3 regions of the Comamonas trifloxystrobinivorans genome follow, and region 3 is predicted to be linked to each of the others. Evidence: riboswitches for the same ligand, from Rfam matches in the RefSeq annotation. Region 3 holds a riboswitch; each other region holds the start of a gene.
What was found. Region 3 has a riboswitch for cobalamin ahead of ACFIQF_RS22460 (nitrite reductase). Riboswitches for the same ligand answer to the same signal wherever they lie in the genome.
Positions count from the first base shown of each region.

Region 1: linked by a shared signal. The riboswitch ahead of ACFIQF_RS00280 (TonB-dependent receptor) and the one ahead of ACFIQF_RS22460 (nitrite reductase) in region 3 are both predicted to bind cobalamin.
Region 2: linked by a shared signal. The riboswitch ahead of ACFIQF_RS12570 (TonB-dependent receptor domain-containing protein) and the one ahead of ACFIQF_RS22460 (nitrite reductase) in region 3 are both predicted to bind cobalamin.

Region 1 is NZ_JBHZGV010000001.1:61,974-69,290, forward strand. It holds gene ACFIQF_RS00275 (ABC transporter substrate-binding protein) at 1-591, opposite strand, end outside; gene ACFIQF_RS00280 (TonB-dependent receptor) at 609-2,783, opposite strand; cobalamin riboswitch at 2,920-3,166, opposite strand; gene ACFIQF_RS00285 (vWA domain-containing protein) at 3,214-3,852, opposite strand; gene ACFIQF_RS00290 (magnesium chelatase ATPase subunit I) at 3,852-4,943, opposite strand; gene cobN (cobaltochelatase subunit CobN) at 4,940-7,317, opposite strand, start outside.
Region 2 is NZ_JBHZGV010000009.1:158,509-165,825, forward strand. It holds gene ACFIQF_RS12555 (sulfite exporter TauE/SafE family protein) at 1-287, opposite strand, end outside; gene ACFIQF_RS12560 (cell division protein ZapA) at 764-1,156, opposite strand; gene ACFIQF_RS12565 (DUF904 domain-containing protein) at 1,153-1,371, opposite strand; cobalamin riboswitch at 1,407-1,653, shown strand; gene ACFIQF_RS12570 (TonB-dependent receptor domain-containing protein) at 1,742-3,643, shown strand; gene ACFIQF_RS12575 (cobyrinic acid a,c-diamide synthase CobB) at 3,647-5,074, shown strand; gene ACFIQF_RS12580 (bifunctional adenosylcobinamide kinase/adenosylcobinamide-phosphate guanylyltransferase) at 5,085-5,678, shown strand; gene ACFIQF_RS12585 (ABC transporter substrate-binding protein) at 5,678-6,670, shown strand; gene ACFIQF_RS12590 (FecCD family ABC transporter permease) at 6,670-7,317, shown strand, end outside.
Region 3 is NZ_JBHZGV010000024.1:58,592-65,908, forward strand. It holds gene ACFIQF_RS22430 (cobalamin biosynthesis protein) at 1-74, opposite strand, end outside; gene cbiT (precorrin-6Y C5,15-methyltransferase (decarboxylating) subunit CbiT) at 71-1,267, opposite strand; gene ACFIQF_RS22440 (cobalt-precorrin-6A reductase) at 1,266-2,012, shown strand; gene cobJ (precorrin-3B C(17)-methyltransferase) at 2,032-2,793, opposite strand; gene cobI (precorrin-2 C(20)-methyltransferase) at 2,804-3,547, opposite strand; gene ACFIQF_RS22455 (precorrin-8X methylmutase) at 3,558-4,199, opposite strand; gene ACFIQF_RS22460 (nitrite reductase) at 4,183-5,415, opposite strand; cobalamin riboswitch at 5,703-5,947, opposite strand; gene ACFIQF_RS22465 (hypothetical protein) at 6,043-6,273, opposite strand.

The DNA.
Region 1 (7,317 bases), on a different contig from region 3:
GGCCTGCTGCTCCACATCGAATATCTTGGCGATATTGCGCAGATCCACCAGCATGTCGCCCAGCGCAATCTGGCTGCGCTTTTGCACATGTACGCAAGATTCGCTGATCACATACGAGGCCACGCCGTGGCTGGCCAGCAGCTCGGGCGTCACGCCACCGGGGCGGAAGCCGTAGCTCCAGCCGGCAAAAACAAAATCGGCGCGGGCATCCAAAATTGCCTCCAAGCCCATGCCTTGTGGCGACAGGTTGGGCACTTTCTCCAGCCAGGGCTTGGCCTGCGGGCTGATCTCCTTTTGCGCCTGAATGCCGGAGTAGCCCACCAGCTTGTCGCCCAGGCCCAGGTAGAGAAACATTTCGGTGATGTTGACGTCGTGCGTCACCGCCCGCTGCGGCACGGCCTGGTAGCGCTGCGACTGGCCGCACACATCCACATCCACCGCAGCGCGTGGCTGCGCTGGCACCAAGGCCGCCACCTGCGTGGGCGGCTTGGCGTTGGCCTCGTCGGCCCGCTGCCCGCAAGCGGCCAAGCACAGGGCGGCGGCCAACGCGCCCAGCACGCCAACACTGCGAAAGCTGTTTCTCACCTGCATGGTTTCAGCCCCCGGCCTCAAAAGCGCACATGCGCCGTCAGCTCCCAGCTGCGGCCTGTGCCCAGCAACCACTGGCTGCGGCTGTAGGCGGCGCTGGCGTAGAGCTTGTCCGTCAGGTTGCGGCCTACCAGACTCAGCGTGGTGGAGCGGTTCAGGTTCCAGGCCAGCACCGCATCTGCCACGGTGTACGAAGACAGGCGCGAGCTGTTCGCGTTGTCGCTGTAACGGTCGCCCACATGGCGCAGGCCGAGCGACGCACGCCAGTCGCCGCGCTTGTAATGTGCCCAGGCGTTGGCGGTGATGCGCGGCACATTGGCCGGCCGGTTGCCCGCGCGGTCCAGGCCGCTGGCGCCTTCGAGCAAGCGGTCAAACTGGGCGTCGGTATAGGCCAGATTGCCTTCCAGGCGCCAGGCGGGGTTGGCGTCCCACACGGCAGCCAGCTCCACGCCTTTGGACGACTGCTTGCCGCCCTGCACCGATTCGGCCGGCCGGTCCGGGTTGCGCGTGATGATGTCGTTCTTGCGAATGTCGAAAAGCGCCAGCGTCCACTCGCCCCGGCCGTCGGCCAGCTGCTGCTTGATACCCACTTCCAGCTGGCGCCCCTTGCTGAGCGTAAAGCCGCTTTGCGATTGGCTCAGTGACAGCAAGCTGGTGACCGGATCGTGGCCGGTGCTGGCCTGCGCATACACGCTGGTGTGCTCGCCCAGGCGCCGCGTCAGGCCCAGGCGGGCCGAGGTGCCGCCCAGCTTTTTGTCAAAGCCGCTTTGGCTGAGCAGATCGCGCCGGTCAAAATCGTAGAGATCGCGGCGCACACCGGCCAGCAGCAGCCAATCGGCGCTCAGCTTCCAGGCGTCTTCCAGGTAGAAAGCATGTTGCTTGATGCGCGAGGACATGCGCGGCAAATACGGGTCGGCGCTGCTCCAGTAACCGTTGCTGCCGCCGAGCACCGGCACTTGCGATTGGCCGCTGTAAGGCGAATTGCTGCTGCTCGTGAATTTGGCCTCAGACACATCCCAGCCCAGCGCCAGCTCGTGCGCACCGGCCTGCAAAACCGCACCCAGACGGTTGCCGGTTTGCTCCAGGTCGTGGCCAATCTCCAAGTAGTCCGAGCGGTTCATCACGCCAGCGCGCGGGTCGTAGGCATAGGCCTCGATGTTCTTCCAATGGCGGTCGGCCTTCAGGTGGTACACCTCGTTGCGCAGCAGCACGCCGGCTTGCGGCGTCCACTCGGCCTTGATCTTGTAGCGCTCGTCCTGGTAGTGCACATCGCTGTCGAGAAAGTTGAAGTTGCGGTCGCGCAAGCTGCGGACAATCTTGCCGTCCACCACGGGCGAGCCAAAGTAGCGCTCGGGCTTCTGGTCGCTCACGTCGGCCGTCAGATCCACGCGCAAATCGCTGCTGGCTTGCCAGCGGATGGCGCTCATGAGTTTTTTGCTGTCGCTGTTGCCCAGCTGGCGTTGGCCGTCGCTGCGCTCGCCGTACACGTCGAGCCGGTAGCTCAGGCTGTCGCTCAGCGCGCCCGTCGTGCCCAGGCCAGAGCGCAGGCTGCCGTGCGAGCCCGCGCCCAGCAGCACCTCGGTGCTGCGCTCGCGGCTGGGCTGTTTGCGCACCGCGTTGATGGTGGCGCCCATGGTGCCGCTGCCGTACATGAGAGAGGCCGGGCCACGCAGCACATCAAAGCGCTCGTAGCCCCAGCTGCTGTTGGGGTAAGCCACGGTGCCGGCGGCCACGCCCTGCACCAGGCCGTCTTCGGCCACGCCTACCGAGTTGACGCCGGCAAAACCCCGGCTGGAAAAAGCCAGGCCGCCATTGCCGGGCTGGCTGTTGGCGCTCAGCCCCACGGTGCGCACCACCGAGCCCACCACGGCGTAATCAGCGCGCTCTTCCAACTGCGTGGCAGTGACGGTGCTCAGGCTGGCGGGCAGATCTTGCACGCTGATGTTGAGCTTGCTGCCCGAGGTAGCAGGCAGCGCCAGGCTGTTGCGCTCGGGCGCGTCGCTGGTCACCAGCACCTCGGGCAAAGTGACTTCGGCCAAAGCCAGCGCTGGCATACCCAGCAAAGGGCTGGCGCAGCACAGGCGGCTGAGCTGGCGCGTGAATGAATTGGTGGTTGGGCGAGTGCGTTTGCGCGCAGCCAAAAACAGCCGGGCGACCGGGCGCAAACGGAAAGAGGGAGAGAAAGCAGCGTTCATGAGATCAGGAGTCAAACTGCCTGATGTGGGGGCTGCTCTGCGCCCGACCCTGCCTGCGAAAAACGAAACCAGGGACGAGCGCAAGACCGCCCGTCCACACCCCGCAGACAGTTGGGAGAGCGCGCCCCAAAGGGCACGCCACGGCTAGACACAGGCCGGTCTCCGGGCTTGCAGGTCGGGGCGCGTTACCCCACCAGCATTTCGCCTTCCCAAACCGCGCCGCCCGCAAGGGCAAACGACTGGTTCAGTGGCTGGGCCCCTAAGGGCCCGAGAAATGCGGCTCCTGCCTACCGTTGCGGGGGCAGCCAAGGCTTGCGGCATAGCGCCGGCACCTTGTTCCCGTTTCACTTGCCGTAGCAAGCACCTGTGGATAGGCTTTCAAAAAAAGCATGCCGAGTTTAACAGTTGGCCAGGCGCGTGGCCGCCAAACTCAGGCGCGGATCAGCTCGGCCCCCCATTCCTGCGCCAGTTTTGGGCAGCGCTGCAGCTGCAGCCACTGCGTATCGAAATCGATCACCGTAATTTGATCGGCCTGCTGCGGCCGCGGCGGCAAGCTGGCAAAGCGGCCATCGCTCAGCAGCCACAGGCAGGCGTGCAGCGGCGCTTGCTTGCGCATGGTGCGCAGGCTCTCGTCCAGCAAGGCCAACGCGCTTTCCAAGGGCGTGCCACCACCGCCGCTGATCGGCTCAATCCAACCCGCGTTGAACGCCTGTGCCTTGAAGCTGCGGTGCAGCAGCTGCGCGCCCGTGCCGCTGAAGCCGATCACGCACAGGCTGTCGCGGCTGCGGTAAGCCTGTTCGGCCAGCGCCTGCAAATAGCCTTTGGCCAGCGCCAGCTTTTGGCCGCGCAGCATGGAAGACGATTGGTCCAGCAATACACAGTGCACCAGCTTGGCGCCCGATGCCTGCGGCCGGTAGCGCAGGTGCTCCAACGCCAGCGGCTGCGCGCCTTTGGCGGCCAAGGTCTGCGGCCAGTCCAGCCGTTGGCGCGCCGGCGTTTGGGCGCGGCCTGCGCCGCTGGTATTGCTGGCGCGCCCCAGCTGGGCCCGGCCGTCCTGGCTGGCGCGCATCAGGCTTTTTTTGGCAGGCCCGGCCTCCAACCGGGCACGCTGTGGATGGCGCTGGCTTGCGGCGCGGCCATGCCGCCCCAAGCATCACCGCCTTGGCTTCCAGACGCTGTTGCATCATCGGCGTGTGCATCGCCTTGGCCGTTGTTTTGGCTGGGCGGTGGCTCGCTCGGTGGCGGGTTGCTCGGTGGTTCGGCTTGTTGCGTATCGCCCGCAGGCGTTGGCTTTGGAGCTTGCGCATCCGCGCTGCGGCGGTGCGCCAAAGCCAGCTCGGCCACTTGCTGCACATCGGCCAAGTTCACTTGCGTGCGCCCGGCCAAAGCCGCGCTAGCGCGTGCAGCGCGCAGCATCACCAAATCCGCACGCACGCCTTCCACGCCGGCTTGTTGGCACAGCTCGGCAACCGCGTCGTGCACGGCGTCCGGCCAGGCCACGTTTTCCAAATTGGCGCGGGCGGCCAGCAACTGCGCAGCCAATGCGTTTTGTTGCTCTGCATGGCGCTGGCAAAAAGCTTGCGGATCGGCGTCAAAAGCCATGCGTGCCAGCACAATGCGTTTGCGCGTGGCCACATCGGGCACATTCGGCAGGCGCACGTACATGCCAAAGCGGTCCAGCAACTGCGGCCGCAATTGGCCTTCTTCCGGGTTCATGGTGCCCACCAGCGCAATGCGCGCCGCGTGCTGGTGCGATACGCCGTCGCGCTCCACGCGGTTAATGCCGCTGGCGCTCACGTCCAGCAGCAGGTCCACCAGGCGGTCGGGCAGCAGGTTCACCTCGTCCACATACAAAATGCCCTGGTGCGCCTGCGCCAGCAGGCCGGGTTTGAAGCTGATGGCCGCATCTTGCAGCGCGGCCTGCAAGTCCAGCGAGCCTTGCAACTGCTCTTCGCTGGTGCCCAGCGGCAGGTTCACCCACTGGCCGCTGGGCAGCAAATCGGCCAAGGCGCGGGCGCTGGTAGATTTGGCCGTGCCGCGTGGCCCCTCGATCAGCAGACCTCCCAGCAGCGGGTCTACCGCCAGCAGCAGCAGCGCCAGCTGCAAGGCGGGCTGGCCTTCAATGGCGCAAAAAGGGTAGTTTGTGGTGTTTGCTGTCATCGGGCCTCCAACAGCTGTTCGGTTTGCAACAGGTGCTGCTCCAGCAGCTCGGGGTAATCGCCCGGCTCTTGCCACAGGCCGCGCTGCACCGCTTCAAGCAAGCGCTCGCACAGGCCGTGAAAAGCCTGCGGGTTGTGTTGTTGCATGAATTGGCGGGTATCGGCATCGGCCACAAAAGCATCGGTCACGCGGGCGTATTGGTCGTCGCGCACCACCTGGGCCGTGGCGTCGAAGGCGAACAAATAATCCACCGTGGCCGCAATCTCAAACGCGCCTTTGTAGCCGTGGCGCTTCACGCCATCTATCCATTTGGGGTTGGTCACGCGCGAGCGCAGCACGCGGCTGATCTCTTCTTGCAAAGTGCGCATGCGCGGCGCTTGCGGGTTGCTGTGGTCGCCAAAATACAGCGCCGGTTGCTGGCCGCTGAAGTGCCGCACCGCGGCCGCCATGCCGCCTTGGAACTGGTAGTAGTCGTCCGAATCGAGCAGGTCGTGCTCGCGGTTGTCCTGGTTGTGCACCACCAATTGCAGCTTGGACAGGCGCCGCACAAAGGTCTCGGGCACGGCCATGCCTTCCAGGTTTTGGCCGTAGGCGTAGGCGCCCCAGTTGCGGTAGGCGCTGGCCAGATCGGCGTCGTTCTCCCAGTTGCGGCCGTCGATCAAGCCTTGCAAACCCGCGCCGTAACTGCCGGGCTTGGCGCCAAACACCCGCATGCCGGCGTGCAGGCGCGCATCGCCCGCCTCCATGCCTTGCTGCTGCAATTGCTCGGCCTCGCGCAGCACGCGGGCGCGCACCGGGTTGTCGGCTTCGCTTTCTTCCTCCAGCGCTGCCACCTTTTGCACGGCAGCGTCGAACAAGCGGATCACGTTGCTGAAAGCGTCGCGGAAAAAGCCGGACACGCGCAAAGTCACATCGACCCGTGGCCTGCCCAGCACAGCCAGCGGCAGCACCTCGAAATCACTCACGCGCCAGCTGCCATCAGCCCAAGTGGGCCGCACGCCCAGCAGCGCAAAAGCCTGCGCAATATCGTCGCCGCCGGTGCGCATGGTGGCCGTGCCCCAGACCGACAAGCCCAGCGACACCGGGTACTCGCCCTGCTCTTGCGCGTATTTCTCTACCAGCAGCTGCGCCGATTTCCAGCCCAGCGTCCAGCTGGTTTGCGTGGGCACGGCGCGGGTGTCGACCGAGAAGAAATTGCGCCCGGTGGGCAACACATCGGGCCGGCCCCGGCTGGGCGCGCCGCTCGGGCCCGCAGGCACAAAGCGCCCGTCCAAACCGCGCAGCAGCTGCAACAGCTCTTGCGGGCCGCAAGCGCTCAGGCGCGGGCGCAGGTCTTGCTCCACGCGTTGCAGCACGGCCTGCGTGTTGTCCATGGCGGCGTTGTGCAAGGCCAGCAGTGGCAGCGCCTGTTCTGGCGCTTGCAGCAACTGCAGCGCCAGCAGCTCCAGCCGCTCGCGGGTATCGCCGGTGTTGCGCCATGGCGATGCATCCACCTGCGCCAGCAACGCCGGGCGCGCGCCTTGCCAAGGCGCAGCCCAATCGGCGTCCAGCGGGTCAAAACCTTCGCCCAGCGCCAGATCTTGCGCCAGCGCTCGCACCAGGCTTTGCTGGCTGCCTTTGCCGCTGCCCACCGGGTGGCGGGCCAGGGCCAGCAAGGTATCGCGCTCCAGGCGGCCCACCGGCGAGCAGCCAAAGACATGCAAGCCGTCGCGAATCTGCGCCTCTTTCAGCTCGCACAGATAGGCGTCGGTCTTGTTGAGCAGCAACTGCTCTTCTTGCTCGCTGCGGGGCGCAGCGAGGCCCAGATCCTGGTGCAGATCGTGGCGCACGATGTGCTCCAGAATCTGCTTGCGCAGCAGCTGTGCGCGCTTGCGGTCCAGCGTGGCGGCCTCGTAGTATTCGTCCACCATGCGTTCCAGATCGCGGGTTGGCCCGTAGCTTTCGGCGCGGGTCAAAGGCGGCATCAGGTGGTCGACAATCACCGCCTGCGCCCGGCGCTTGGCCTGCGTGCCTTCGCCCGGGTCGTTGACGATGAACGGGTACAGGTGCGGCATGGGGCCCAGCGCCAGATCGGGCCAGCAGGTATCGGCCAGCGCCACGCTCTTGCCCGGCAGCCATTCCAGGTTGCCGTGCTTGCCCACGTGCACCAGCGCATCGGCCTGCCAGCCCTGGCGCAGCCAGTGGTAGAAGGCCAGGTAGTAATGCGGCGGCACCAGATCCGGGTCGTGGTAGCTGGCCAGTGCGTCCAGGTGGTAGCCGCGTGCCGGCTGTATGCCGACAAAGATATTGCCCAGGCGCAGCCCGGCCAGCATGAAGCGGCCGTTGCGCAGCATCGGGTCTTGCTCGGGCGCGCCCCAGCGCTGCAACACCGCTT
Region 2 (7,317 bases), on a different contig from region 3:
AGCCCACCCAGCACAATGCCGGGCGCGAGGCGTTTGACGATGTCCCAGCGCACGGCGCCGCGCTTGTGGTGGGCGCGCACGCTGGAGACCGAGGTGAACATGATGGTGGCCATCGAGGTGGCAATCGCCATCTTGATCGCCAGCTCTGGCGCCACCGCCTGCGTGCCCAGGATGTAGGTCATGAAAGGCACCAGCACCATGCCGCCGCCAATGCCGAGCAAACCTGCCAGAAAACCGGTGATCAGGCCCAAGCACGAGAGCGGGAGCAATACGAGAGGATCGGTCATGGTGGGCGTTCGCGCAGGAAAAAGGCCACCTGACTCAGGTGGCCTGAAAGCCCCGCCGCAGCGGAGAGGAGAAGCTGACGGGTGGCAGCGCTGGAGGGCGGCCGCCCCAAATGAGGTGTTCGCAGCGGATCCACCGGACCGTCATCCTGAACCGGGGGTTCAGGTGGGCGAGGGCAACCTGTCGTTGGGTTCATCTGACGCGAGACGATCACGCTCAACAGGTGATGTACCAAGCCCGTGCTCGTAGAGCATTGGTTCAAGGAACTATAAAGTCCGGCAGGGCTGCGAACGCTTCCATTGTACCGGCTGGGGCCTGGTTGCCGGCCCAAAATGCCAATTCAATGTCCGAAACTGGGGCAAAAATAGTAGCAGCCAGTGCTTGATGGGAAAGCGCTGGCTGCTGGTTTTTTGCCAAATCCTTGCAATGGGCGGCAATCTGTGTTGCAACCGCTGCCCATGCGTGGGGATTGAGTGCCTCAGGAGGCGGCGGTGGCGTTGGCGGTTGCGGCCGCAGCCGTGTCGCTGGTGGCTGCGTCGAGGCGCTGCATGATAGCTTGCAGGCGCGGCTCGTCCCAGTTCAGCGATGCCTGGCCGCTGGCGGCAGCGGGCTGTGCCGCCGCTTCGCTGCGGGCCTGTTCGGCTTGCTGGTTCAGCTCGGTGTTCTGGGTTTTCAGGTCGAGCAGGTCAAAAGCCATGTTCAACGCGGCCAGCACGGCAATGCGCTCGCGGCCGCGGATCTTGCCGCTGTCGCGGATGCCGCACATGGCGTCGTCCACCTGCTTGACCGCTGCCAGCAGGCGCTCTTCCTGGCCTTCGGGGCAGCCCAGCATATAGCTTTGCTGCATGATGTGTACTTCAAGCTGCTTCATGATTCGTCCTGGTCAAAAGTCTTGGGCAGGCGTTCGATCAGCGCGTCCACGCGCGAGCGGGCGGCTGTCAGGCGCGATTGCAGGGAGTCGCGTTCCTGGGTGAGGGAGGCCATCTGCTCTTGCAGTTCGGCGTGCGCGCGTTGTAGTTGTTCGTGGCGGGTCAGCAAGGCTTCCACCCGTTCCAACATCAGGTCCAAAGAAGGCGTAGTGACCATAGAGAGACAGTTTTTGATTGCGCAACAGTAAAGACGATAAAATTGTACCCGTTGGTGCTCGCCACGGTGGTTCACACCCTGGCAGTTCAACGGGAAGCAGGGGAGTTCGCTTGTGCCCTACAAGCCATGCCCAACCTGCGCTGCCCCCGCAACGGTAAGCGATCGATGGCTGTACGCCATCTGCAGCCGCAATATTGCCACTGAATACCTTGAACAAGTGTTTGGGAAGGCGCGCGCTGTGACATCGTCAGCCCGGATACCGGCCAACGCTGAGGACTGCGGTGCGTCTGCCTGACAGGCGTGCCGCTTCTGTTTTTCCCCATTTGCCGGCGGGGAGGCTGGCGCGGGGTAGTTATCGCCTGAGATTCCCATGAAATCCCACTTGCCGCTGGTGCGCCTGTCTGCGCCTGAGTCCGCTGTTGCCTTGTCCACCCTGTCTTTCTCGCCCCGGCGCGTAGCCCTGGCTGCCGCCTTGCTGGCCGCTGCCGGCGCCCAGGCCCAAGAGGCCGCCAGCGCGGATGCAACAGAGGGTAAAACCTTGCAGGAAATGGTGGTAACCGCCAACCGCATTGAGCAGCCGCTGTCGGATTTGACGGCCGACATGTCGATCATCGACGACAAAACCCTGCAGCGCCAAGGGCCGGGCGCCATCGCCGATGTGCTGGCGCGCGTGCCCGGCATCCAGATCACCCGCAACGGCGGCCCGGGCGCGGCCACTAGCGTTTTCATCCGCGGTGCGGAATCGCGCTTCACGGCGGTGTATGTAGACGGCGTGCGCCTGGATTCGCAATCCACCGGCGGTGCCTCCTGGCAGTCGCTGCCCTTGGCGCTGATTGAGCGCGTGGAAGTCTTGCGCGGCCCGGCCGCTGCCGTGTATGGCTCGGACGCCATGGGCGGCGTGGTGCAGATTTTCACCAAAAAAGGCGAAGGCGCACCCAAGCCCTACGTCGGTTTTGGCGTGGGCAACCGTGGTACCTACACGGCCGAGGCCGGCATCTCGGGCGGCGCAGGTGCTTGGGATTACTCGCTGGGCCTGAACCGCGCGCAGTCCGACGGCTTCAATGCCCGCAACACGGCCACCGCCAATCCCGACAAAGATGGCTACCGCAACAACGCCATCAATGCCCGCCTGGGCTACCAGATCAACAAGCAGCAGCGTCTGGAAGCGACCATGCTGGCCAGCGATATGAATTCCGGCTACGACACCAGCCAGCAAGACGACCGCAGCATCAACAAAATGTATGCGCTGGGCCTGAACTGGCAGTCGCAATGGACCGACAACTACAGCACCAAGCTGCAGTTCACCCAGTCGCGCGACTACTACGAAACCCGCCCCTCGCCCTACGAAACCGATACGCGCCTGCACAACTACCTGTTCCAGAACGAGTGGCGCTATGGCGTGCACACACTGACGGCTGCGCTGGAGCGCCGCGAAGACACGCTGGTCAACGGCGACATCAACCGCGACCGCAGCCAGAACGCGCTGGCGCTGGGCTACGGCCTGCACAGCGGTGCGCACACCGTGCAACTGAACCTGCGCCGTGATGACGACAGCGAATTCGGTGGCAAAACCACGGGCAGCGCGGCTTACGGCTACGAGTTTGCGCCCAACTGGCGCGCCACCGCCACGGTGGGCACGGCTTTCCGCGCGCCTACGCTGTACCAGCGCTTCAGCATGTATGGCGATCCGTCGCTCAAGCCCGAAGAAAGCAAGAACGCCGAACTGGGCCTGCGCTGGGCGCAAGGCAGCAACAGCTTCTCGGCCACCGTCTACCGCAACAACGTCACCGAGCTGATCAACTGGGTCAGCAGCACGGGCACTTGCGCTGGCAACTCCGGCCCTTATGGCGGCTGCTACAGCAATGTGGGCCGCGCGCGCCTCGAAGGCATCACCTTGGCCGGCACCACCAAGCTGGGCCAGTTCAACCTGCGCGGCTCGGTCGATTTCCAGAACCCGCGCGACCGCGATACCGACAAGCTGCTGGCACGCCGCGCCAAGCGCTTTGCCTCGCTGGGCGTGGATACGCGCTTGGCTGGCTGGGATCTGGGGGCTGACATGCAGGCCACGGCCAAGCGTTTTGACAACGCAGCCAACACCAATGTGCTGGGTGGCTACACCTTGTTCAATCTGTCGGCCGCAACGCAGATCGCCAAGGATTTCAGCTTTATCGCCCGCATCAACAACCTGACCGACAAGAAGTACGAAACCGCGCGCACCTACGCCAACGAAGGCCGCAGCTTCTACGCCGGCATCAAGTGGATGCCGCAATAAGCCGTGACTGAAGCAGTGCATTCCTCTGCCGCAGCTGTTCGTTGCGTGGCGCTGCTGGTGGCAGCGCCGGCCTCCGGGCAAGGCAAAACCACGGTCACCGCTGCCTTGGCGCGGTTGCATGCCCGCGCCGGGCGGCGCGTGCAGGTGTTCAAATGCGGGCCGGATTTTCTCGATCCGCAATGGCACCGGTTGGCCAGCGGCCAGCCGGTACACGCGCTGGACCGCTGGATGAACGGCGATGCCGATGTGCGCGCACGCCTGCACCAGGCCGCGCAACACAACGATGTGCTGCTGATCGAAGGCGTGATGGGCTTGTTCGACGGTGCCAACAGCGCCGCCGAGCTGGCCAAGGCGTTGGGCGTGGCGGCCATCGTCGTTATCGACGCGGCGGCCATGGCCGGTACCTTCGGTGCCATCGCTTATGGCTTGCAGCATTTTGACCCCGGTTTGCAGTTGGCTGGCGTGCTGGCCAACCGCGTGGCCAGCGCCCACCACGGCAACTTGCTGCGCGAAGGCCTGCGCGACCCGGCTCTGTGGCTGGGCGCCATGCAGCAGGTGCAGCGCGAAGGCAGTGCGCCACGCGCCAACCTGCTGCCAGAGCGCCACCTGGGCCTGATCGCGGCGCACGAGCTGCCCGATGCCATGCAGCGCCTAGACGCCGCTGCCGATGTGCTGGCGCAAACCCCGTTGGGCCAACTGCCTTGGTCTGAATGGCAAGCGCGCTGGTCGGTTGATTTTGTGGCGCCGCCTGCTGTGCCTGCCGTGCCAGAGTTGCTGGCCGGCAAGCGCATTGCCGTGGCCCGCGATGCGGCTTTCAGCTTTATCTACACCGCCAACCTGGAATGCTTGCAAGCCATGGGCGCCGAGCTGGTGTTTTTCTCGCCGGTAGCCGGCGAGCGCTTGCCCGCTTGCGATGCCTTGTGGTTGCCCGGCGGTTACCCTGAACTGCATTTGCCCGCGCTGCAGGCCAATGCTGGCCTGCAGCTCGATCTGCAATCCCACCTGGAGCAGAACAAGCCAGTCTGGGCCGAATGCGGCGGCATGGTGGCGCTGGCCGAAGGCCTGACCGATCTGGAAGGCCGCTGGCACAAACTCTGGGATCTGCTGCCCGCGCAAGCGCAAATGCAGCAGCGCCTGGCCGGCCTGGGCATGCAGCAACTGGCAACGCCTTGGGGTTTGCTGCGCGGCCACACTTTCCACTATTCGCGGCTGGAGAGCGAAGCTGCCACCTTGGCGCGCAGCAGCCGCCCCGGCCAAGCGCCTGAAGCAGGCAAGGGCGAGGCGCTCTACAGCCACGGCAGCATCCACGCCAGCTACTTCCACGCCTGGTTTGCCTCTTGCCCGCAGGCGGTGGCCGCTTTGCTGGGTGCGCCGCAAACGGTGGTCGATGCGCAAGCCTGGCAAGCCGCCGTGCCCACGCTGACTGAATAAGATGGCGGCCATGGCAGACCACCTGTTTTATCCAACCGGCGCAGCGCTCAAGCTCTTGCTGTTGGGCGGCCAAAAATCGGGCAAATCGCGCCAGGCTGAGCTGTTGGCACGCCAATGGCTGCAGGCCGATGCCTCACACCGCGCCAGTTTGATAGCCACTGGCACGGCCTACGATGCAGAAATGCGCGAGCGCATTGCCCGCCACCAGCGCGACCGCGCTGAGCGAGTGGCGCAGCTCGCCACCCTGGAAGCACCGCGTGCCGTAGCGCAGGCCATTGCTGCGCACAGCTCGCCGCAGCATCTGCTGATTGTGGATTGCCTCACCCTGTGGCTCACCAACTGGCTGATGCCTGCGCCTGATCTGGTAACGCCGCAAGACGACGAGGACACTTGGCCGGCGCAGGCCGCGCTCTTTTTGCAAGCGCTGCAGCAAGCGCGAGGCCCGGTCATTCTGGTCAGCAACGAAATCGGTCTGGGCGTGATCCCGCTGGGGCGCGAAGTGCGCGCCTTTGTCGATGCGCTGGGCACGCTCAACCAACAAACGGCTGCGGTTTGCAACCGTGTCACCTTCATGGCGGCAGGTTTGCCGCTGCAGATGAAATGATGCCCCGCTCGAAAGCTCCTCTTTTTTGGCACATTACTGCCAGTGCCGTTGCGCTGCTGTGCGCGTTTTCCGCTACTGCGGCCTCCGCGCAAAACCAGTCTGCCGCCGAGCGCGCGGCCACTGTTCCAGTCTTTGCCGAATCGGCACGCCAGGCGCCGCAGCCTGTTACCGACGACCGCGGCAAAACCGTGCTGCTGGCCAAGCCGCCGCAGCGCATTGTCAGTCTGCTGCCATCGCTCACCGAAGGCACATGTGCGCTGGGCCTGTGCGACCGCTTGGTGGGCGTGGACCGTTATTCGGACTGGCCGGCAGCGGTCAAAAAACTGCCCGTGGTGGGCGGCGGGCTGGACCCGAGCGTGGAATCGATCGTGGCGCTCAAGCCCGATCTGGTCTTGCTCTCCAACGCCTCCAAGGTGGCCGAACGGCTGGAGGCGCTGGGCGTCAAAGTGGTGGCGCTGGAGGTGAAATCGCAAGCCGGCGTGCACAAGGTGCTGGGCCAACTGGGCCAGCTGCTGGGTGTGCCGCCCGAGCAAGGGTCAGAGCGCGTGTGGCGCGAGTTGCAAGCGGGCGTGGTCGAAGCCGCACAATTGGTGCCGGCCAGCATCAAAAACACCCGCGTGTATTTTGAAGTGAGCCGTGGCCCTTATGCGGCTGGCCCGCAGTCTTTCATTGGCGAAATACTCAGCCAACTGGGCGTGGGCAACGTGGTGCCCGCTGAGCTGGGGCCGTTCCCGCGCCTGAGCCCCGAGTTCTTGCTGCGCGCTCAGCCCGATGTCATCTTGCTGGGCAACCGCAGCATGCAGGCTGCTACCAGCTACCCGGGCTGGAACAACCTCAAGGCCATCAAAGGTGGGCATCTGTGCGTGTTCAGCGATCAGGATTCGTACACCATCGTGCGTCCCGGCCCGCGCATGGCCGAGGCCGCGCATTTGATTGCCCAGTGCCTGGTTGACAAAGCGCCCAAAAAGCAGGGCGCGGAGGCGCAGCGTTGATGGCAGCCGCTTTGCCCGCAGCAGCGCCAGAAGCCGCTCCCGGCCAGCGCCGCAGCACGGTACTGGCCGTGGTGTTGTTGCTACTCTCCTTTGTGCTGCTGATGCTGGGCGCCAGCGTGGGCAGCACCGGTTGGGAGAGCGTGCTGCGCATGCGCGAAGACCCGATCTCGTGGCAAATCGTGATGGATATCCGCCTGCCGCGTTCGCTCGGCGCCTGGCTGGCCGGCGCTTTGCTGGGCCTGGCAGGTGCGGTGGCGCAAGGCTTGTTTCGCAATCCGCTGGCCGATCCGTATTTGCTGGGCAGTGCGTCCGGTGCATCGCTGGGCAGCGCGCTGGGTTTGGTGCTGATGGGATCGTCCATCACCAGCCTGAGCCTGGTTTACCGCCTGGGCATGACGGGCATGGCATTCGCAGGCGCTGCCTGCGCCGTGGCGCTGACCGTGGTGCTGGCGCGCAATGTGCAAAACACTTTGCGCCTGCTGCTGGCCGGCGTGATTGTGGGCGTGGTGCTGGGCGCTGTGCGCGATCTGCTGGAGTTGAAACACCCCGACATTCTGCAAGCCATGCAAGCCTTCACCTTGGGCACCTCGGCTTTTGTCGGCTGGGAAGGTTGTGCGCTGATGGCGGCTGTGCTCTTGTTCTGCGCG
Region 3 (7,317 bases):
CAACTGGCAAACGAGGCGCGCTCGGCCGCAGCACGCAAACCCCAGCCAACGAGCCAGCGCGTGTGCGGGCTCATGCTGCGCTCCAAACCCACTGCACCACGGGCCTTGCGGCCTGCCAGGCATGCAGCTTGCCCAGCGGCACAGCCTCGCTCCATTGCAGTTGCTGCAAGCGGCCGCCATGGGCACCATGCAGTTGCGCCAGCAAGACCTGCGTCTCCAGCGTTACCGCATTTACCACCAAGCGCCAAGGCGCTTTAAGCCTTGCGCAAAGCACGGTAAACAGCGCTTGGTCAAAACCACCGCCGACAAAAACGGCTTGCGGCTCGCCTGGCAATTGGGGCAGCAAGGTGCGCGAATCGCCCTGCACTACCTGCATGGGCAAAGCAAATTGGCGGGCGTTGTGCTCAATATTGGCAACACGCGCAGCATGCTGCTCCACGCAAACGGCGCGGCCACCAGCCAGACACCATTCCACCGATACCGAGCCAGAGCCCGCGCCCAGATCCCACAGCAGCTCGCCCTGGCGCGGTGCCAGCGCGGCCAGCGTCATGGCCCGCACGGCGTCTTTGGTGATCTGGCCGTCGTGCGCAAAAGTGGCTGTGCTGCGCCCCGGCACGCGCACAAAACCAGCGCCGCCACGCGCCTCAAAGGCAGCGGCAACCGGTGCTGCTGCGGGATCGTCCGCCAGCAAAGATAAGAGCTCGCTCGCCAACGCTGAGCGCAAAACGCGGTCTGGCCCGCCAGCATGCGACACCAGCCACAGTGGGCTTTCTCCCCAACCGGCGGCGCACAGCCACTGCGCCAACTCAGCCGCAGCAGCGCCGTCGCGCAGCAAGCAGATAAAACGCTCGCCAGGCGCCAACAAAGGCGCAAGCGTTTGCAAAGGCCGGGCGTGCAGGCCCAGGCAGTGCGTCTGCTCTTGCGACCAGCCCAGCTCGCCAGCGACCCAGGCAAAGGTGGAAGGCGCCGGGTGGTTGCGCCATTCGCCCACTTGCAGATGGCGCGCCAGCGATGCACCAGCGCCAAAGTGGAACGGATCGCCCGAAGCCAGCACCGCCACCAAGGCCTGCCCGCGCAGCGCCAGCACCGGCCCCACATCGAAAGGCACAGGCCAGGCACGGCCGCGCTCGCCCACGCCGGCCAGGGCCAGATGACGCGGGCTGCCGAACACCAAGCTGGCATGATCGAGGTCTCGGCGCGCGGCTGCGCTCAAACCGTCCAATCCGGACGGATGCATGCCGATGATTGAAAGCCACGGATTGGCCATGACCCATGTTCTCCTGTTAGGGGGCACTTTTGATGCCCATGTTTTGTCTACGCGCCTGCACGCTGCGGGCGTGCCAGCTGTTTATTCCTACGCTGGCGCCACGCAAACCCGGCGCACGCCAGCGCTGCCCACCCGTGTGGGTGGCTTTGGCGGCGTGGCCGGCCTGGTGCAGTACTTGCGCGAGAACCGCATCAGCCATGTGATAGACGCCACGCACCCGTTTGCCGCGCAGATGAGCAGCCACGCCATCGAGGCCTGCGCCGCGCTGGGTGTGCCGCTGCTGGCCATGGAGCGCCCCGCCTGGCAAGCGCAGGCTGGCGACCGCTGGACGACCGTGGCCGACATGCCAGCCGCTGCCAGTGCCTTGCCGCAAGACGGCAGCACCGTGTTCCTTGCCATCGGGCGCAAGCAGTTGGCGGCTTTTGCCCCCTGCGCTGGCGGCCATCACTTTGTGCTGCGCGTGGTTGATGCGCCGGAAGAACCCTTTCCGCTGCCCGCCGCGAATTGCGAGCTGGTCATAGCGCGTGGCCCATTTCAGCTGGCGGACGAGCTGACCCTGCTGCGCCAGCACCGGGTCAGCCGCATCGTCAGCAAAAACGCTGGCGGGCCGGATACCTACGCCAAGATCGAAGCCGCACGCCAGTTGGGCCTGCCCGTGGTAATGGTGGAGCGCCCGCGCCTGCCCGCCCGAACGCTGTGTGAAACGCCCGACGAGGCGATGCAGTGGCTGGCCGCCACGGTGTAACGCCGGAGTACTGGCGAGCTTATTCGGCATAACTGCGCGGCGTGTAAACATGCCGGCCCACTTGCCGCGTGTAGCGGTTGCCCACAATCACCAGGGTGCGCATGTCGGCCATGTCGGCCTGCACCTGCTCCAGCCGGAGTACTTGAAAACTTTCGTCCGGGCGGCTGACATTGCGCGCCAAGCAAACCAGGCGCTGCGGCTCACATTCCTCTTGCAGCACTCGCAAAGCCCGCTCAAAACCTTGCGGCCGGTTTTTGGATGCGGGGTTGTAAAAAGCCATTGCAAAATCCGCCTGCGCTGCCAGGCGGATGCGGCGCTCGATCACGCTCGCCGGCTTGAGGTTGTCGGAGAGGTTGATGGTGCAAAAGTCATGCCCCAGCGGTGCGCCCAAACGCGCGGCCGCCGCCAGCATGGCGGTGATGCCGGGCAGCACTTGCACGTCAACAGCGGCCCAGCGCGCCTGCTCCTCGGGCGTAGCGTGGTCCAGCACCTCAAACACGGCGCTGGCCATGGCAAACACGCCTGGGTCGCCAGACGACAGCATCAACACCTGCCGGCCTTGTGCGGCCGTGTTGAGTGCGGCACGGGCGCGGTCCAGCTCTTCGCGGTTGTCGCTGGCATGCAGCTGCAAATGCTCCAGCCCGGACAAGCGGGCGATATAGGGAAAGTAGCCAAACGCATCGCTGGCGTTGGCAATGGCGGCGCGCACTTGTGGCGTTACCAGCTCGTCTGCGCCGGGGCCCAGGCCCACGACGCTCAGGCATGCTTGTTGTGTTGGCATGGTGGCGTTCTCACATGTCGTTGGCCGGGCGCCGGCCGTGGCCATGCACGATGACGATGGCGAAATACGGGCAGCGCTCAGGCGCGTCGCGCAGCGGCATGACTTGCTGGTCCGCCATGGTGCCGTTGACCACCAGCCAGCCGTTGTCCAACTTGCCATGCTCGGCCAGCAGCGCCCGGATGCGGCCCAGGTGCCGCCCCACTTTCATGAAAACCAGCGCATCGGAGCGCGCCACATGCAGGCGCAGTTGCTCGTCGGGCAAGGTGGCGGGCAAGACGCTCATCACATCGTCGCCCCAGGTCATGGGAATGCCGGTGGCATGCCAGCAACCGACCATGCCCGGTATGCCGGGCAGCACCTCCACCGGCACCTCGCCCGCCTGGCGCAAACGCACAAACAAGTGCATGAAAGAGCCGTAAAAAAACGGATCGCCCTCGCACAGCACCACCACTTGCTCGGTGCGTGCCAGCTCGGTGAGGCGCACTTGCCACTGCGCGTAGAAAGCCGACAACTGCGCGATGTAGCGCGGGTCGTCGTGCGGGATTTCAGTGGTCAGCGGGTACTCCATTGGGTATTCGGTGACCTCGGCATGCAGCATGCCATTGACCAGTTGCCGCGCCTTGCCCGGGTGGCCGCGCTTGCGGAAAAACGCCACATGGCGCGCATTGCGCAGCAGCCGGTCGGCCTTGACGCTGATGAGGTCTGGATCGCCCGGCCCGAGGCCGACGCAGATGATGTTGCCTAGGTTCGTCATCGCCACCCCCTCACTCTGCCGCGCTGGCCAGCGCATTGACAGCCGCCACGGTGATGGCCGAGCCACCCAGCCGCCCTTCAACAATGACATACGGCACGCCGCCCCAGGCGCGCAAGGCGTCCTTGGATTCGGCCGCGCCGACAAAGCCCACCGGGCAGCCGATGATGGCCACCGGGCGCGGACAAGCCGGGTCTTGCAGCATGTTCAGCAAGTGGAACAAGGCCGTGGGCGCATTGCCAATGGCCACCAACGCGCCAGCCAGATGCTCGCGCCACAGCTCCAGCGCCGCCGCGCTGCGGGTGTTGCCCATGTCGGCAGCGAGCGCCGGCACATGCGGGTCTTGCAAGGTGCAGATGATGGCGTTTTGCGCCGGTAAACGCGCGCGGGTAATGCCTTCGCTCACCATGCGCGCATCGCACAAAATCGGCGCGCCGCGCTGCAATGCGGCCTCCGCTGCCTCGGCAAAATCGGGCGAAAAATGGATGTGCTGCGCCAGCTCCACCATGCCGGCGGCGTGGATCATGCGGCAGGCCACGCGCTCTTGCAAAGGCGAGAAGCGCTGCAGATCCGCCTCGCTGCGGATGATGGAAAAAGACTGCCGGTAGATGGCAGCGCCACTGGTTTCGTAGCTGTGCTTAAGCGTGGAGGTCATGGATCAGTTGTTGTATTTGTTGGGGCGCGGCGCGCAACGCATCAGGTATGAGGCAGACGGGCGGCGCAGCATGGCTGCTGTTGGAGCGGAGAAAAAGCTGGACCGAAGCGCCCTGCAAGACAGCGCTGATTTCTGCCGTTGCATCGGCAGCGAGCGCACAGCGCTTGGCGCAGCCGCTGACATGCAAATGGCTGCCTGCGGGAACATGCGGCGCCAGTTCCATAGCCAGCGCCTGCGCCGGAATATGCGCTTGCGCACAGCGCGGCGCGCCCGTGCAGGCCGAAACGCGCAAGCGCACGTCGTCGGCTTCGGTAATCCAGTACTGCGGGTCTTGAAAAGCCTGGCCCAGCGCCGCATCCACCCACAACGACCGCCAAGGCGTAACGCGCAATGGTGCGCTTTCGGGCAGATGCTGCAGCACCGCCAACATGGCATGCGCATTGACGCGGCCCAGTGACGCGCCAATCAACACGCCATCGGCAGGCAATGAAACAGGCCTTGCAAGCGCGCTGGCCGCCGCAGCTACCTCACGGTGTATTTGCGTGTTGCGCGGGTAATGCGCAATCAAACTGCGCAGCCGCGTTGGCGCCGGCTGGTGTTGCATGCGCTGCTGCGCAAACCAGCGGGCCAGCTGTATGGCGGTGCTGACAGCGTCTTCTGCACACTCAAACGGCAGCCATTCCAAAGCGCCGCTGGCACAGAGCGCGTAACGCCCATCGGGCTCCAGCCACAGCCGAATGTCGGCACCCGTGTTTTTGAGCCGCTGCTGCCCGTCATCCACCAGCAAACCAAACTTGCTGGGCAGCGGCGCCAGGCCCAAGCGCTGCAAAGCTGCCGGGCTGAGCTGTTGCTGCACCGCTGCCGAGAGCTGCAACGCCAGCGCATGCGTTGCATCGCCCGGCCGGTAAAACGGCGTGCAGTGCACGGGTGGCGCCAGATCAGCATCCGCCTGCGCAGGCACCAGCCCGGCCGCCACCAGCGCGGCCCGCAAACTGCCCAGCCCGGCTTCGGCCACGCCACGCAATTGCACATTGCCCAGGCGCGTAAGCTCCAACTGCGAGTCGCCATGCGCCACCGCCAACTCAGCCAACACGCGCCATTGCGCCGCAGTAATGGCCGCACACGGCGGACGCGCGCGCACCAGCCAGCCGTCTTGCGCCTGCATGGGTTGCCAGGCGGTGGGGCACCAGCCTTGAACGCTGAAGGATGGGTTCATGGTTGGGCTGCGCAGATGAAGCCCAACGCGCAAGCCGCGTTGCGAAACCCGGCCAGCCGCAGCATGCAAAAAGCACAATAACCACGCTCACGCCTTAGCGTAAAGCACTCAGAAGATAGAGACAGAAGCTCTCGCGCCATGCAGCACCCACAGTCGCTGCGGCCACCACCCGGGCCGCATGAACAAAATGTGCAGAAGGAGAGATAGAAATCTGGACGAGACAAAGACCGGCAGCCGCTGCCCGCAATGCGGACGTGGCTGCCCATCAGGTCACATGCACTCCCGCTGCGCCTTGAAAACACCAGGCCGGTCTCCGGACTCTCAGAGTTCAGCGGGCTTTTGCCAGCTGTGTTTGCTACGCGCCTTCCCGCTTTCGCAGTGGCTGCCCGGCTGTGCGCCTGGGCTTGCGTGCAACGTCTCTGATTACCGTTGCGGGTGCAGTGCAGGCATTGCAGCCTTCTGTGTAAAGGCCACGCACCTGCTTCCCGTTTCACTTCGCAGCGCAGAACGCGCCTGGAAGCACCTGTTGTGGGAGTGGATTCTACGCCGGGTTTGGCACCCGGCCCAAAGATCGTGATGCGGGTGTGGCTTGCCCGAGCTTTGGCGCAATGCGGCGCCAGCAGAGAGTCAGTCGCGCAAGGGCAAAGCGCCTACCAGGCGGCCTGCCAACAAGGGGTAAGCCGTTTCATGCACCAGCTCCAGCTGGTCGATGCGCCAGGTTTGTTGCCAGGCCGACAAGGCGCTACAGGCTTGCACCAGCGGCTGCCAAGGCAGCGCCTCGCGGTAGCGAAACAGCGTGATGTGCTGGATTTGCGGCCGGTTGCGATCGGGGAAACGGCTGGCAGCGTAACCGTCCATATCGTCACGCAAACGCTCCAGCGCCGTTATGGTTATTGCCTTGGCGGCAAAGCGCCAGATGGTAGTCAGCGGGTAGAGGCGAACGCGTAGCGGTGAGCGTTCGTTTTCTCTGCGAGGAGGTCTGCGCTTCGCGCAGATGCCGGGATGTGCGCCCGGCGGCGCAGTCACTTTCATTGCGCCGCCAATGAAAGTAACCAAAGCAAGGCGGCCCCTGCTGCCTGCGTCCCTTTGAATTTCGCTTTGGCGAAATTCAAGAGGGCAACCTGCGAGTGCTCGGGCGTGGCCTGCACCGTGAAACTCACTGCGAGCCAAAGGCTCTCCGTTCAAACAGACACGGTGAGTCAGAGCACGAAGCAGTTGCACTCTGCGGTGCAACTGCCAGCCCACGCCCTGTGCTCCTCGGCGCATGCAAAAGGGGTGGGAGCGGGATAGCTTCGTGGAAGAACGAAGGTGGTTAACGATGGCTGGCAGTTTTTCTCCCTCTCCCTCGGGAGAGAGCTGGGGCGTACACCGCCCAAATGCAGACCGCATGCCAACGGTAAGGCAGTACCACCCTCACCCCTAGCCGGGCGCCCCCACCCTCTCCCGCCAGCGGGAGAGGGAGTGAAACGGCGCAGCTCTCGCAGGCCGTTGGATGTTCCGGCTGTTGGCTGTTGGCTGTTGGCTGTCCCCCACCCCTTTCAGCCAGCGCCTGCGATCGGAGCAAACGGCGGCGGTTTGGCTGCCGCAGGACAGCCAAACTTCGTGCTCTGACTTGCGGCATCTGTTCGAACGGAGCGCCTTGGCGCGCAGTAAGTTATGCCGCACGCCGCCGTTTGCTTCGAGCGCAGGTTGCCGCGAAAGATTCGCTCCGCGAAGCTTTCGGGGACGCTGGATGTAGGGCACGTTTCTTTGCCTCCTTTCTTGCCGTGCAGCAAGAAAGAAGGTCGCCCGCCGGGGCGAGACCCGGCCAGCAGCTGCATGCAATGCCCACCAACGCCAATTGAAAAACGAGCCTCCAGGCATCTGCGCGAAGCGCAGACCTCCCTTGTATCGTTAAAGCGT